One region of the Marinobacter sp. C2H3 genome, then DNA from elsewhere that is predicted to be linked to it. Evidence: predicted binding sites of a transcription regulator. Region 1 holds the regulator's gene; each other region holds the start of a gene.
The links. The regulator LexA, encoded in region 1, represses DNA repair genes until DNA is damaged. The targets are predictions, from matches to a motif close to CTGTNTNNNNANACAG.

Region 1 (4,531 bases):
CCACGCCGACATCTGTTTGCGAACCTGCTCTGAGGCCGTGGCGGCGTCCGGGTTTTCCGCCGTCGCGCTGAAGGACAGCGTGGCGCTGTCGGGCTGATAGCGAACCGCGCCCTGGCCGGTCAGGCTGAGCTCACCGGCGCTGGCCACGGCGGGCACCAGAGCAATCGCCAGCATCAGGCCGGCAAGCAGCGGGCCGGCCTTCGAGGGCCGGCGGTTGTTCATCCGGGGGTGGGGGGCAGAAACACGGGGCATGCGGATCATGGCTGGTCTCCTTGGGCGCGTCGGTGATGAAGCTCACCGGTTATGGGTGCAGGTGGCCGCTCACCGGCCCGAAAGGCACGGGCGGCCTGGACAAAGACTCGGAACAGTCGGCGGTGGCCGGGATGATACAACAGGTATTCTGGGTGCCACTGCACGCCCACGAGCCACTGCGGACCGGTGCCCTCGAAGGCCTGAACGAAGCAGTCGTTGTCGACGGCCACCACCCGCAGGGCGCCGCCGAGTCGCTTGATGGCCTGGCTGTGAATGCGGTTGGCCCCAATGACGGGGGCATCCAGAATCCTTCCCAGCCGGCTGTCGGTGACCACGCGGACGGTCTGCAGTGGCAACAGCAAGGGCCTGTGGCGCGTGTTTACCCGAAGCGGTGTGACGTTCTGGCACAGGCTGCCACCGCGGAAGACGTTAACAAACTGGGCGCCCCGGCAAATCCCCAGTACCGGCAGGCACTGGCTGCTGGCGGCCTCCAGCAGTTGCTGGTCGGTGGTGTCCCGGGACAGGTCATAGTTTGCCTTGACGGTGGGCTGCTGCCCGTAGCGTGCCGGGTGCACGTGGGTACCGCCGGCCAGGACCAGGCCATCCAACCCGTCGACGCTACGACCCGGCCCCGGCCGCAGGTAACGGACGCGCGCCCCCTGCAGACGCAGTGCCAGTCCAATCAGCCGGTGGGCAATCGATCGACGCCGGGGAACGCTCACGCCAATCGTGACCCCATGGGGGTTGAAACCGGGTTCAGACATAGCCACGGGCATCCAGCCAGCTCTGCACTTCTTCGCGCCACCGGTGGGTCAGGTTGTGAAAGCTGAACGCGCGGCTGCCCCGGTAGGCTTCCCGCAGTTCCGCCAGGTGTTCGGCCCGATTGGCGATCTGCTCGAGCATTACCCAGTCGTTCCAGACCGTGGAAAAGTGCCAGTCGGGATTGCCAATGTCGCAATCCGGCAGCCGGTAGTGCAGGGTGGGTCGGGTCTTGATGCGCGGGTCCTCAACGTAGGTTTCCAGCAGCGGCCTGTCCAGATGGGCAAACAGTGGCAACAGATCAAGCGCGCGGTTGCGGGTGGGGTTGAACCGGAGATAGTCCCGCATGAGGGTCTCCTGGTCCGGCGCGTAATCGTCGGCCATGAGCAGGTCGACGTACTCGTTGTCCCAGGGCTCGATGTAGGTGGTGAACTTGCGGCTGATGTCCAACTGGTGCCGGTGGCGGAGCCAATCGTACAGGCCGGCAAAGGCCTGCAGGTAGCGAACCAGGGTCTCCGGCTTCAGGTCCGGCAATTCGGGGTTCAGCTGCAGGCCAAACGCGAAATAGATGGCCTCCCGGCTACCCTGGGCGCCGGCCAGGTGGAGCTCGTCCACCAGGGCCTCGATTTCGTGCAGGCGCGAGAGGGGTACCGGCGGGCTGACCACCTCAAGCGGTACGATCTTCTCCGCGGCGGCGTCAATGACATCCATGGCCTGGCTGCCAAGGTCTCGCAGGGAGCGGGGCAGACGCTCGTCGGCCAGGTCCAGTTCCTTTATCGGATCAGAGTCCAGCTCAATCACAAACGGGCCCAGGTCTGTGTCAACTTCGGACACGTATCGGGCGGTCTCATGGGCCGGGGCGTCAAGCAGGGATGACACCTTGTTGACCAGCGCCTCGTAGCTGAGGCCGGACAGCTCAATCTCAACGCCCACGCGGCGCTCATCTCCGGAGCGGTCTTGCCCCGGGGTGGTCCGCCGCACATCGGGCATGGCCAGTGTCTCGGTGCTTCCCATCGTCAGGATTCCTTTGCGGTCGTTGAGCGCACACCTTAACACAGACGGTCTCCGGCCGGCCTGACCGCTCAATGACAAAATCGTTGGGCTGCCTTTACACTGGATAAAACACTGTATATAGTCCAGATACTGTATAAACAAACAGGCAAGTTGAGCCGGCTGAATAGTCAGGTTGCGAGCGCAACGGCGAGGATACGCGAATGAAACTGACCGCAAGGCAATCCCAGGTGCTGGATATCATCCGGCGTTACATCGACGAGACCGGTTATCCGCCGACCCGGGCGGAAATCGCCAGCGAGCTGGGGTTCCGGTCCGCCAATGCGGCGGAAGAGCACCTGCGGGCACTGGCCCGCAAAGGCGCCATTGAGATGGTGCCGGGTGCCAGCCGGGGCATTCGCCTGCCGGACGCGGAGCCCGACCTTGGTCTGCCGGTCATCGGCCAGGTGGCGGCTGGCAGCCCGATCCTCGCCCAGGAACACATTGAGGACCACTGCACCCTTCAGGCGGATTTCTTCTCGCCGTCCGCGGACTATCTGTTGCGGGTTCGGGGTATGAGCATGAAGGACATCGGCATCCTCGACGGTGATCTGCTCGCGGTGCATCGCACCCAGGACGTTCACAACGGTCAGGTGGTGGTGGCACGGGTCGGCGAAGAGGTCACCGTCAAACGCTTCCGGCGTGAGGGCACGAAAGTGTACCTGATTGCCGAGAACGAGGAATTTGCCCCGATCGAAGTGGACCTGTCGGAGCAGGAACTGTTCATTGAGGGGTTGGGCGTCGGCGTTATCCGGCGCTCCGAACTCCACTGATGTCAACGATCCAGCACGCACGCGGGTGAGATATGGAACAGCTGAGCTTCAATCAGAATCTGGCGTACCAACCTCAAGTGAGGGCAGCGGGTTTCCCAGCGAGTCCGGCCCATTCGGCCCACCCGGCGGAGCCAGGCAGTCTCCGGCGTCGGGCGGTGCTGCGCACGGAGTCGGCGCGGGCCGATGAGGCAGTGGGCAATGTCACGGAGATTATTCTCCCGGCCGGACAGGTAGAGAACTTCCAGCTGCTGTTGCCCATGTTGACCCAGCTAAATCAGGAGAAACGCTGGTTGGCCTGGATTGATCCACCGGCGGCTCTGGTCAGCAAATGGCAGAAGATGCACGGGATTGTGGCGGGTGAGCTGCTGATTCTGCGATCAACTGCCGAGCATCCGGCGACAGAGCTGGCTGAGCGGGCGCTCAGGGCCGGAACTTGCCACGCCGTGGTGCTGTGGACCGATCGGCCGGGCCGGGCCACGCTGAAAGCGCTTCAAGCGGCTTCCGCCGAAGGGCGTAGCCACGGTGTCGTGCTTCGCCAGCGATAACGGCCGTCGGACGCCCCGCCGGCGCTGACTCAGTGCAGGGTGTAGGTCGGTTCGGCGTCCCAGCTGTCGAGATCGTCGTCTTCCCAATCAATATCGTGGGTCACATTGCCAACGGCTTCGATGCCGGCGGCAATCATGGCCTTGGCGACCTGGATGTCCCGGTCCTCCATCATTTCCCGGGCTTCTTCGGAAAACGAGATTTTCACCAGGGGAGCGCTGTCGTCATCAATCCGACGGAGCGCGTAGTCGCCGTTGCTCAGTTGTACGATTTCATAAAACGAGGGTGACATTCAGTAAACCTGTGTGCTGGGAAAATTTCACATACGTTCTTGCCGGTTCCCACATCCACGCCGGGTTCGACGTGCGTGGCAAGTGTCGGATACCGGCCTCACCACTCACCGTGACGTTCACTCAGCTCGTCCGCGAACGCTTTCAGCGCCTTGAGTGTCTCCAACAGTGCCGCCTCTGAACGGTCCGGGCCCGTCTCCCGGGCAACGGCAATGATGTTATCCGCTGACACGGTTTTTCGGGCGGCCGGTGGGTGGCTTTGGCCGTGTTCAAGCTGGTCGAGGTGATGCCACCAGCTGCCTGGCGTTCGGGCCAGTTCTACGAGCTGTTCTACGTCCGGATTGCCATCTCCGGTCAGCGTCCTGATTTCATCCAGGCTGACGGGTTCGGCGTGCCGTTGCTGGTACAGGCGCGCAATCATGGTCAGTAGCAGCCGTCGGGCCCTGAGTATCAGTTCGATTGCCCCTTGCCGGCAGGCTTCCCCTGCCAATGCCCCCGATGCATCCGCGTCAACCTGGCTGGTGGCTTGGCTGCTGCGGATCAGCAGCGCCCGTGCCAGGGCCAGCTTTTGCGACAGCAACGAATGCCAGGAATCGCTCATGATGGGCTCAACACTCCAAGGGGTTAGGCCAAGAGGATAAGGCCGGTCAGCGCGGATGGCCCCGGCGCTCACCAATGTCCGTTCACGTAACGGCTCAGTATAACCGATTCCTCCGTTAATTTCTGCCCCTCCGGATCTGGCGCTCCGGGCTTGTCAAAAAAAGATACAAACAATCGATTGAAACAAGCGTTTGAATCTGGCAAAAAGCCTCAGCCGATCAACTAATGCGAGGTAACGCACATGGGAATCCGGTTCTTGGCCAT
Region 2 (4,531 bases), on a different contig from region 1:
GGCCTGTATCTGTGGTCGCAGCGGCGCCGGACAACGGCTACCGGGCCTACCAACCGGCGCACGCTCCGGCGCTGGCATGTCCGCCTGGGCTGGGCACTCGCTCTGGGGCTGGTGTTTTTCTCCGCCACCGGACTGACGTGGTCCCGGTGGGCCGGCGAGAACATCGGCAAGGTCCGGGCCAGTATTGGCTGGGTCACCCCCTCGGTCAGCACCGCATTGCCCCACCACGAACATCACGGCGCCGGGAATGGCCCGGCACCGGAGAGCGAGTCCGCCGGGCCGGCCGCTGCAACATTTGACGAGGTACTCAGCGCCGCCAGAACCGCGGGCCTGGATGCCGCCAAGCTGGAAATCCTACCTGCCGCAGAACCCGGACGAGCCTGGACGGTCCGGGAGATCGACCGCGCCTGGCCCACCCAGGTGGACGCCGTGGCCATCGATCCCGCCTCGCTGACGGTGGTGAGCCGGGCCGATTTCGCCGAGTATCCGCTGATTGCCAACCTGATCCGCTGGGGCATTGACGCCCACATGGGCGTCCTGTTCGGGTGGCCAAACCAGCTGCTGCTGGCGGCGTTCGGCGTCGGCCTGTGCGCGCTGATTGTGCTCGGGTACCGGCTCTGGTGGCGTCGCCGCCCCATGGCGGGCCCGACCCTTCAGCCGCTGCTGGGTGCGTGGCTGGCACTGTCACCCGCGCGACGCTGCGCCAGCGGCCTGGTTGCGATTGCGCTGGGCATCAGCCTGCCGGTCATGGGGGTAAGCCTGCTGGTGTTCCTGATGATCGACGGCATCCGCTGGGCACGCCAGCGGCAGGCCGTCAACCGCCCTGACTCTCCCTCACCAGCGTGTTGATGTCGCCGGTGATGGCGCTGGGCGGATCACTCTGGATGGCCAGGAACGCCGGTTTGCCATCGCCCCGGAACGCGAACACCGCGCTGGAGTGGGTCACGTCGTAGTTGCCGTTGGCGTCCGGGTCACCCAGGGTATAGGTAACCCGGTAGCGATTGGTGACCGCGTCGATCTGCGCCTTGGTGCCGGTCAGGCCGATGAACTGCGGGCCGAATGCGTCGGTGTAGGTCTTCAGGATCTCCGGGGTATCGCGCTTGGGGTCCACGGAAATGAACAGCACTTGCAGGTCGTCCCGCAGCGCCGGATCCAGCTTGCGGATGCTGAGCATCAACTGGGCCAGCGTGGTCGGGCAAACGTCCGGGCAGTGGGTGTAGCCAAAGAACATGAGGGTGGGCTTGCCGGCGTAGTCGTCCCAGGTGACCGCCTGGCCGTCTTCGTTCATCAGATCAAAATCCAGCGCCGGCATCCGCTCGGAGATGTCCGTGGTTCGCCAGTCCTCGCCGCCGCACCCCGCCAGCACCAAGGCCACCAGGGCCGGTATCAGATATGCCCGTAACACCATCGTTCCCACTCTCCGTCTGATTACATGGCCGCCGGTGAGACCACCTTGAACATGACCGGCAGGGCGTCGCGCCCGTCAAACTCCAGCGTCACCGGCACCTCATCCCCGATGGACAGCGGCGCCTGCCGTTGCATCATCATCAGATGATAGCCGCCTGGCTTCAGCTCTACGCCGGCCCCCGGCGCGATCTCCAGGGATGGCACCGCATGCATGCTGGCCATGCCGTCTTTCTGCATGCTTTCGTGCAGCATGATGTGCAAGTAGGCGTTGCTGCGGGCGCCGGTGAGCCGCACGGGCTCCTCCGTGCCGTTATGCAGGCGGAAATAACCCGCGCCGGGTGTATCACCGGGCAGCAGGCGGATACGAGCGTCCGAAACCTCAATGCCGGCCGCCAAGGCGAGTGACGGCAGCAGGGCCAGCAGCGGGCCGGCGGTGGTCAGGCAGCGGAAAGCCGTACGCATGGCGGAGTCCTCAAATCAGGGATAAGGCCCGGAATGGACCTGTTCGGATGAACGGCGCCCTACTCTATCAGGCAGCCACCACGGGACGCCCGTGTGCGACATTATGACCCAGCCCCATCGACGGACGCCGGAGCCAGACATCAGTTGTCACAGAGGGTTGCCAGGCCGCAGTTTTCCTCAAACACGCGGGACTGTACGTCCAGCACCACCCGGCGATTGACCGCGTCGTAGTAAAACGAGGAAAAACCGCCCCGGTTATCCGCGGTGCGATAGGTCCCACACACCACATAGCCGTGCTGGGTGCGCTCCAGATTGGCCAGCTCCACCGGCTTGCCTGACGGCAGGCTGCTGGAAATGGCCTGGCGGATGTCGCCGTTTTCCTGGTGTTCAGACCAGGCCTGCCCGCCAAAGATGACACCGCCCAGCACGGCGAAAAAGGCCAGGGGGAGAATGACCAGCAGGAACGAGGCTCGGGAAGGCTTTTTCATAACGCGGTCGATACCAGAGAAGTCAGGATTCCCAGGGGTTCGGTGGGAGTCTCCGTATGTGAATGTGGCTGAGCAGACGGATGGTCGGGCGAACCAGGAACTGGGCGCTGCCCACAATAAACAGCCAGATTGCTGCGGTTTCATACGCCGGGTACAGGAACAGGATGCTGCCGATCAGGAACCAGATGGCGATGAAAAAATCGTTGGCAATGCTGATCACCTCGTAACGCCGGCGAATGACCAGCTCTTCGTGCCCCAGTTTCAGCGTCAGTGGATTGTCCGCCGGATGCTCGGCCATGCTCCTACCTTATCCGTTCATGGGTTTCCCCGAGTTATGGGTGCAACCCGGAGGTTTATCAACCCTGCCCTGACAGACCACATCGCTTGAAATAGGTTCCCTTTCAGAATACTGTATATTTAAACAGTATTATGGGACATCCATCATGAGCGAACTGCTGAACACCCTGATACAGGATGCCCGGGTCTGGCAGGGTCGGCCGCAACACCAGAGCGCTCTGCCGGCAGAGCCCACCGGATATCAGGCCCTGGACAACCAGCTGGGCGGCCTGGGCTGGCCCCGGGGCGCCCTGAGCGAATGCCTGCTGGACGCGCCGGGCATTGGCGAGCTGCAGCTGGTGCTGCCCCTGATGCGGCGCCTGGGGGACGCGGGCAAGACTGTCTTCTGGATCAATCCGCCCCACACGCCTTACGCGCCGGCGCTGGCCCGGGACGGGGTAAACCTCGACGCCCTGGTCATCGTCCACACCCGCCCGGCCGATACCCTCTGGACCCTGGAGAACTGCTTGCGGTCCCCGGTGACCGGCCTGGTTCTGGCCTGGCCCGGCACCCTGGCCACCCGCGATCTGCGCCGCCTGCAGCTGGCGGCGGAAGCCGGCAGTAACGTGTGCGTGCTGTTCCGGGAGCGCCGGCTGGCCGAACAGAACTCACCCGCAGCCCTGCGCCTGGAGCTGGCCGCAGACCACCGGCACCGGCTGAACGTCCACGTGCTCAAACGCCGGGGCAGTTGGCCCGGCCAACGCTGCGCCCTGGACCTGGGGCACCGGGCAAATCTGGCGCCTGCCACACCGCCAACCCAGCCACAGGCGGCCAGGGAAAACGCACCGGTACGCACGCCGGTGCTCCAGGGCCCATGGCCCGGTCCCTAACGGCACGTTTGGCGGTAATTCCATGCTCTGGTTGTACCTGCACTTCCCGCACCTGTTACTGGATCACCTGCGCCGTGACCGGCAGGATGATCAACCGCTGGCCATTGTCGATAGCGCGGGCCAGCGGATCGTCCAGGCCTGTCCGAACGCGTCACACCTGGGCATCCAGGCGGGCCAGCGCCTGAAAACCGCCCTCAGTCTTGCCGAATCACTGCACCTGGTGCACACCGATTCGGCCCGGGAGGCCCGCCTGCTGGATGAACAGGCAGGGTGGTTGTATCACCTGGCCGCCCATCTGGTTCCGGAACCGCCGGATGGCCTGATGGCGGAAGTCGGTAGCCTGCAGAGGCTGTACGGCGGTCTGCCAGCCGTCTGGCAGTCCGTGGAACAGGCCCTGAACGAACGCCGGTTGACCGCCTGGGTGGCCACCGGCCACACGCCACTGGCCGCGCGACTGCTTGCCCGCAGCGGCCGGGGCGAATGCACCGATGACGCAGGGCACCACCGGCGCCTGCTGGACAACCTGCCCCTGGCACAGGCCGGGTTCGACGCCACCACCAGCACCCGGCTTCAGCGCCTGGGCCTGACCACCTTTGGCCAGGTGGCCGCCCTGCCCCCGGCGGAGCTGGCCCGGCGCCTGTCCCCGGAAACCCTTGCGTACCTGCAGAAAGTGTTGGGCACCCGGCCCGATCCCCGGGCGCCCTGGCAACCGCCGCACGAGTTCCGCCAGCAGGCGGATTTTGTGCAGGACATCCAGCACACCCAGGGTCTGCTGTTTCCGCTCCAGCGCATGCTCAATGAGCTGGAAGACGACCTGTGCTGGCGCCAGCAGGACACCGACAGTCTGCACCTGCGGCTGGTACACCGGCACCACGAAGACACCCGGCTGCGTATCCGCACCGCCGCGCCGGAGCACCGGGCGGAGGCCTTCCTGAACCTGATCCGGCTGCGCCTGGACCAGCAGACCCTGGCCGCCCCCGTGGTGTCCCTTCGGCTTCTGGTTCGCCG
Region 3 (4,531 bases), on a different contig from region 1:
CGTCTCCGAAGATGTCGGAGAAGCTGGCACCGCCGCCACCGAAACCGCCGCCGGCCTGGCCATCAACGCCGGCGTGTCCGAACTGGTCGTAGGCGGCGCGCTTGTTGGCGTCTGCCAGCACTTCGTAGGCTTCGCTGGCCTCCTTGAACTTGTTCTCGGCGTCCGTGTCGTCCGGGTTGCGGTCCGGATGGTATTTCATCGCGAGCTTCCGATACGCCCGCTTGATGTCCTTGTCGTCCGCGTCCCGGGAAACCCCGAGGACTTCGTAATAATCACGCTTGGCCATGCTGAAAAACCCTGTTTTTATAACGCGGAAAACGCGGGGCTGCCCCCGCGTTTTCCAACTGCCTGATGGTCCTCGGTTTTACTTCTTGTCGTCCTTGACTTCCTCGAACTCGGCGTCCACCGCGTCGTCGGCGGACTGGGACTGGCTGGCGCCGTCAGCGGCACCGGCCTGACCCTGTTGCGAACCCTGCTCGGCGTACATTTTCTGCGCGAGTTCAGAGGACACCTCAGTCAGCTTCTGGGTCTTGGCCTCAATGTCGTCCTTGTCAGAGCCGGCCAGCGCGTCTTCGAGGTCCTTGATGGCGGACTCGATGCTGTCCTTCTCGCTGTCGCTGACCTTGTCGCCGGCCTCTTTCAGGGTCTTGCGAACGGCGTGCACCATCGCATCACCCTGGTTACGGGCCTGCACCAGCTCTTCGAACTTGCGATCCTCGTCGGCGTTGGCCTCGGCGTCGCGCACCATCTTCTCGATCTCGTCATCGTTCAGGCCGGAAGAGGCCTTGATGACGATGGACTGCTCCTTACCGGTGGCCTTGTCTTTGGCCGACACGTTCAGGATGCCGTTGGCGTCGATGTCAAAGGTGACCTCAATCTGCGGCACTCCGCGCGGCGCCGGCGGAATGTCCGCCAGATCGAACCGGCCCAGGGACTTGTTCTGGGCGGCCTGCTTGCGCTCGCCCTGCACCACGTGGATGGTCACGGCGGTCTGGTTGTCATCCGCGGTGGAGAAGGTCTGCGACTTCTTGGTCGGGATGGTCGTGTTCTTCTCGATCAGCGGGGTGGCCACGCCGCCCATGGTTTCGATACCCAGGGTCAGCGGGGTCACGTCCAGCAGCAGAACGTCTTTCACATCACCAGACAGCACGGCAGCCTGAATAGCAGCGCCCATGGCCACCGCCTCGTCCGGGTTGACGTCCTTGCGCGGCTCTTTGCCAAAGAACGCCTTCACCTTTTCCTGCACCATCGGCATGCGGGTCTGGCCGCCCACCAGGATAACCTCATCGATCTCGGCCGCCTTCATGCCGGCGTCCTGCAGGGCCACTTTGCACGGCTCCAGGCTGCGCTGGACCAGGTCTTCCACCAGGGATTCCAGCTTGGCGCGGGTCAGCTTCACGTTCATGTGCTTGGGACCGGACGCGTCGGCCGTAATGTACGGCAGGTTCACGTCGGTCTGCTGGCTGCTGGACAGCTCAATCTTCGCCTTCTCAGCCGCTTCCTTCAAACGCTGCATGGCCAGGGAATCGCCCCGCAGGTCGATGCCGCTGTCCTTCTTGAACTGGTCCGCGAGGTACTCGATGATTTTCAGGTCGAAGTCCTCGCCGCCCAGGAAGGTGTCGCCGTTGGTGGCCAGCACTTCAAACTGGTGCTCACCGTCCACGTCAGCGATCTCGATGATGGACAAATCGAAGGTACCACCACCCAGGTCGTAGACGGCCACGGTGCGGTCGCCGCTGCGCTTGTCCAGGCCGTAGGCCAGGGCCGCGGCGGTCGGCTCGTTGATAATCCGCTTCACTTCCAGGCCGGCGATCTTGCCGGCGTCCTTGGTGGCCTGGCGCTGGCTGTCGTTGAAGTAGGCCGGCACGGTGATCACCGCCTCGGTGACCTTCTCACCCAGGTAGTCTTCCGCGGTCTTCTTCATTTTCTTGAGCACTTCGGCGGACACCTGCGGCGGCGCCATCTTCTTGCCCTTCACCTCAACCCAGGCGTCACCGTTGTCCGCCTTGGTGATCTTGTAGGGCACCATCTTGATGTCTTTCTGGACCACGTCGTCTTCGAAGCGGCGGCCAATCAGACGCTTGATGGCGTACAGGGTGTTGGACGGGTTGGTGACCGCCTGGCGCTTGGCAGACTGGCCAACCAGGGTTTCGCCGTCTTCGGTGTACGCGATGATGGACGGGGTGGTGCGATCACCCTCTGCGTTCTCGATAACCTTGACCTTGTCGCCATCCATGATGGCCACACAGGAGTTGGTGGTGCCGAGGTCGATACCGATAATCTTGCTCATTGAATCACTCCAGATGTCGTCAATGCGTTTGCGGAACCTGACCGCTTCTCGCTAATTACTGGCTATATTGGCGCGCTCGCCGACTTTTCAAGCCTGCTCGTCGATTTTGGGGGCCTCACCGGCCTTGGCCACAACCACCATGGCGGGACGGACCACGCGGCCGTTCAGCAGGTAGCCTTTCTGAACAACGGCCACTACGCTGTTGGGCTCGGCGTCCGGCGCCGGCACCATGGACATGGCCTCATGCTGCTGCGGATCAAACGGCTCGCCCACCGGGTTCAGCTGTTCAACGTTGAATTTCTTCAGACTGTTCATCATCAGCCCCAGGGTCATTTCCACGCCCTCGTGGATAGACGCCACGACATCCCCGGCGTCCTGATGGCCCTGGGCGGCTTCAACAGCCTTCTCCAGGCTGTCCGCCACCGGCAGCAGCTCCTTGACGAACTTTTCCAGCGCAAACTTGTGCGCCTTTTCCACGTCAATCTCGGACCGGCGCCGCACGTTCTGCATTTCCGCCTGGGCCCGCAGCGCCTGGTCCTGCAGCTCCTGCACCTGCGCCCGAAGTTGATCGACTTCGGACCCGCCGTCAGCGTCGGAACCGGCCTCGGGCGCATCGCCCTGGACGGCGTCATTCAGTTCGTCTACCTGCTCGTTGCGTTTTTCGTCAGCGCTCATGAGGACTCCTGCTCAATCTTGGAACGGCCCACCTCGGGCCGAGGGATAGATTGCGCGGCCGGAACCGCGACAAAACCGGAATTTCGATGGGATATGGGGCTGCTGCGCGGGGTTTCAACCATTGCTGGCGGAGATCTGTGAAGAAATTCACCAATGGTGGTTTGCAAAGGCGAAAAACACTGTATATATTCCCATATACTGTATACCCAGACAGTGGTTGTGACGGCACATTTCCTGGAGCGGAGGTCTACCATGCTCACTCAGCTGACGGTTTCCAACTACGCCATTGCCGAACGTGTGGAGCTGCAATTCACACAGGGCATGACCGCCCTGACCGGGGAGACCGGCGCCGGCAAATCCATTGTGCTGGACGCCCTCGGGCTGGCAATGGGGGACCGGGCGGATGCCGGTGCCGTCCGCCACGGCGCCAAGCGGGCCGACATCACCGCCAGTTTTGACATTGCCCGCATTCCTGCCGCCCGCGCCTGGCTGGAAGCCCAAGAGCTGGACGACCGCAACGACTGCATTCTGCGGCGCACCATCAGCCGGGACGGTCGCTCCAAGGCGTTCATCAACGGCCAGCCCTGCCCCCTGTCCCAGCTTCGGGAACTCGGCGGTCTGCTGATGGACATCCACAGCCAGCATCAGCACCAGTCCCTGTTGAGAAAGGATACCCATCGCACCCTGCTGGATGAATTTGCCGGCGTTGAGGCACTGGCGGAAGACACCCGGGTGGCCTGGAAAGCGTGGCATCAAGCCCGACAAAAGCTGGCACAGCGCCAGCAAAACGCTGACGAAGCCGAAGCTCGCCTGCAACTGCTGCGCTATCAGGTGGAAGAGCTGGATCGGCTGGCCCTTGAGCCAGGCGAACAGGAGACGCTGGAACAGGAGCAGGCCCAGCTCAGCCAGGCGGACTCGGTCCTGCACAGCAGCCATCAGGCCGCCATGCTCTGCACCGAGGACGACACCAGCGCCGCGCAGCTGGTGCGCCAGGCGCTGCACCAACTGGAGCAGTTGCCCGTGGAGGTACCGGCACTGGCCGACAGCATTCAGATGCTGAACGAAGCCTGCATCCAGATCACCGAGGCCGGCGACAACCTGCGCCGGTTCGTGGAGGACTACGAGGCCGATCCCGCCCGACTGGCGGAGGTGGAAGAGCGCCTGAGCGCCATTTTCCAGATGGCGCGCAAGCACCGGATACCTCCCGAGGAACTGCCGGAGTTGCATCAGCGGCTGAGCGCGGAACTGGCGGAACTCGATGGCGGCGCTGGCAGCCTGGAACAACTGGAGGCCGAGCTGGACAGCGTCCGTGACCGCTACGACACCCTTGCGACGGAGCTGTCTGGCGCCCGGGAGAAAGCCGCCGTGGCCCTGGACGAGCGGGTGGCCCGAGAGCTGGCGCAACTGAGCATGCCCACCATGCAGTTTGTTACCCACCTGGGCCGTTCGTCCGACGCGGAACCGTCACCCCATGGCCATGAAGACATTGAGTTCCTGGTCAGCGCCAACCCGGGCCAGCCGGCGCGGCCGCTGGCGAAAGTCGCTTCCGGTGGCGAGCTGTCCCGC

Region 2: imuA (translesion DNA synthesis-associated protein ImuA) is a predicted target of LexA. The motif match lies at 2,767-2,782, and genes of this name have one in related genera.
Region 3: recN (DNA repair protein RecN) is a predicted target of LexA. The motif match lies at 3,164-3,179, and genes of this name have one in related genera.

Annotation. Positions count from the first base shown of each region.
Region 1 is NZ_JBBBNZ010000002.1:585,555-590,085, reverse strand. It holds gene V3388_RS07795 (SIMPL domain-containing protein) at 1-261, opposite strand, end outside; gene V3388_RS07790 (gamma-glutamyl-gamma-aminobutyrate hydrolase family protein) at 258-1,016, opposite strand; gene V3388_RS07785 (amidoligase family protein) at 1,009-2,025, opposite strand; gene lexA (transcriptional repressor LexA) at 2,226-2,834, shown strand; gene V3388_RS07775 (cell division inhibitor SulA) at 2,867-3,379, shown strand; gene V3388_RS07770 (hypothetical protein) at 3,409-3,669, opposite strand; gene V3388_RS07765 (DUF6586 family protein) at 3,768-4,268, opposite strand; gene V3388_RS07760 (DUF1329 domain-containing protein) at 4,509-4,531, shown strand, end outside.
Region 2 is NZ_JBBBNZ010000007.1:79,899-84,429, reverse strand. It holds gene V3388_RS15940 (PepSY-associated TM helix domain-containing protein) at 1-849, shown strand, start outside; gene V3388_RS15935 (SCO family protein) at 815-1,408, opposite strand; gene V3388_RS15930 (copper chaperone PCu(A)C) at 1,429-1,869, opposite strand; gene V3388_RS15925 (hypothetical protein) at 2,010-2,357, opposite strand; gene V3388_RS15920 (YrhK family protein) at 2,380-2,655, opposite strand; gene imuA (translesion DNA synthesis-associated protein ImuA) at 2,801-3,523, shown strand; gene V3388_RS15910 (Y-family DNA polymerase) at 3,546-4,531, shown strand, end outside.
Region 3 is NZ_JBBBNZ010000001.1:448,012-452,542, reverse strand. It holds gene dnaJ (molecular chaperone DnaJ) at 1-286, opposite strand, end outside; gene dnaK (molecular chaperone DnaK) at 365-2,290, opposite strand; gene grpE (nucleotide exchange factor GrpE) at 2,378-2,965, opposite strand; gene recN (DNA repair protein RecN) at 3,218-4,531, shown strand, end outside.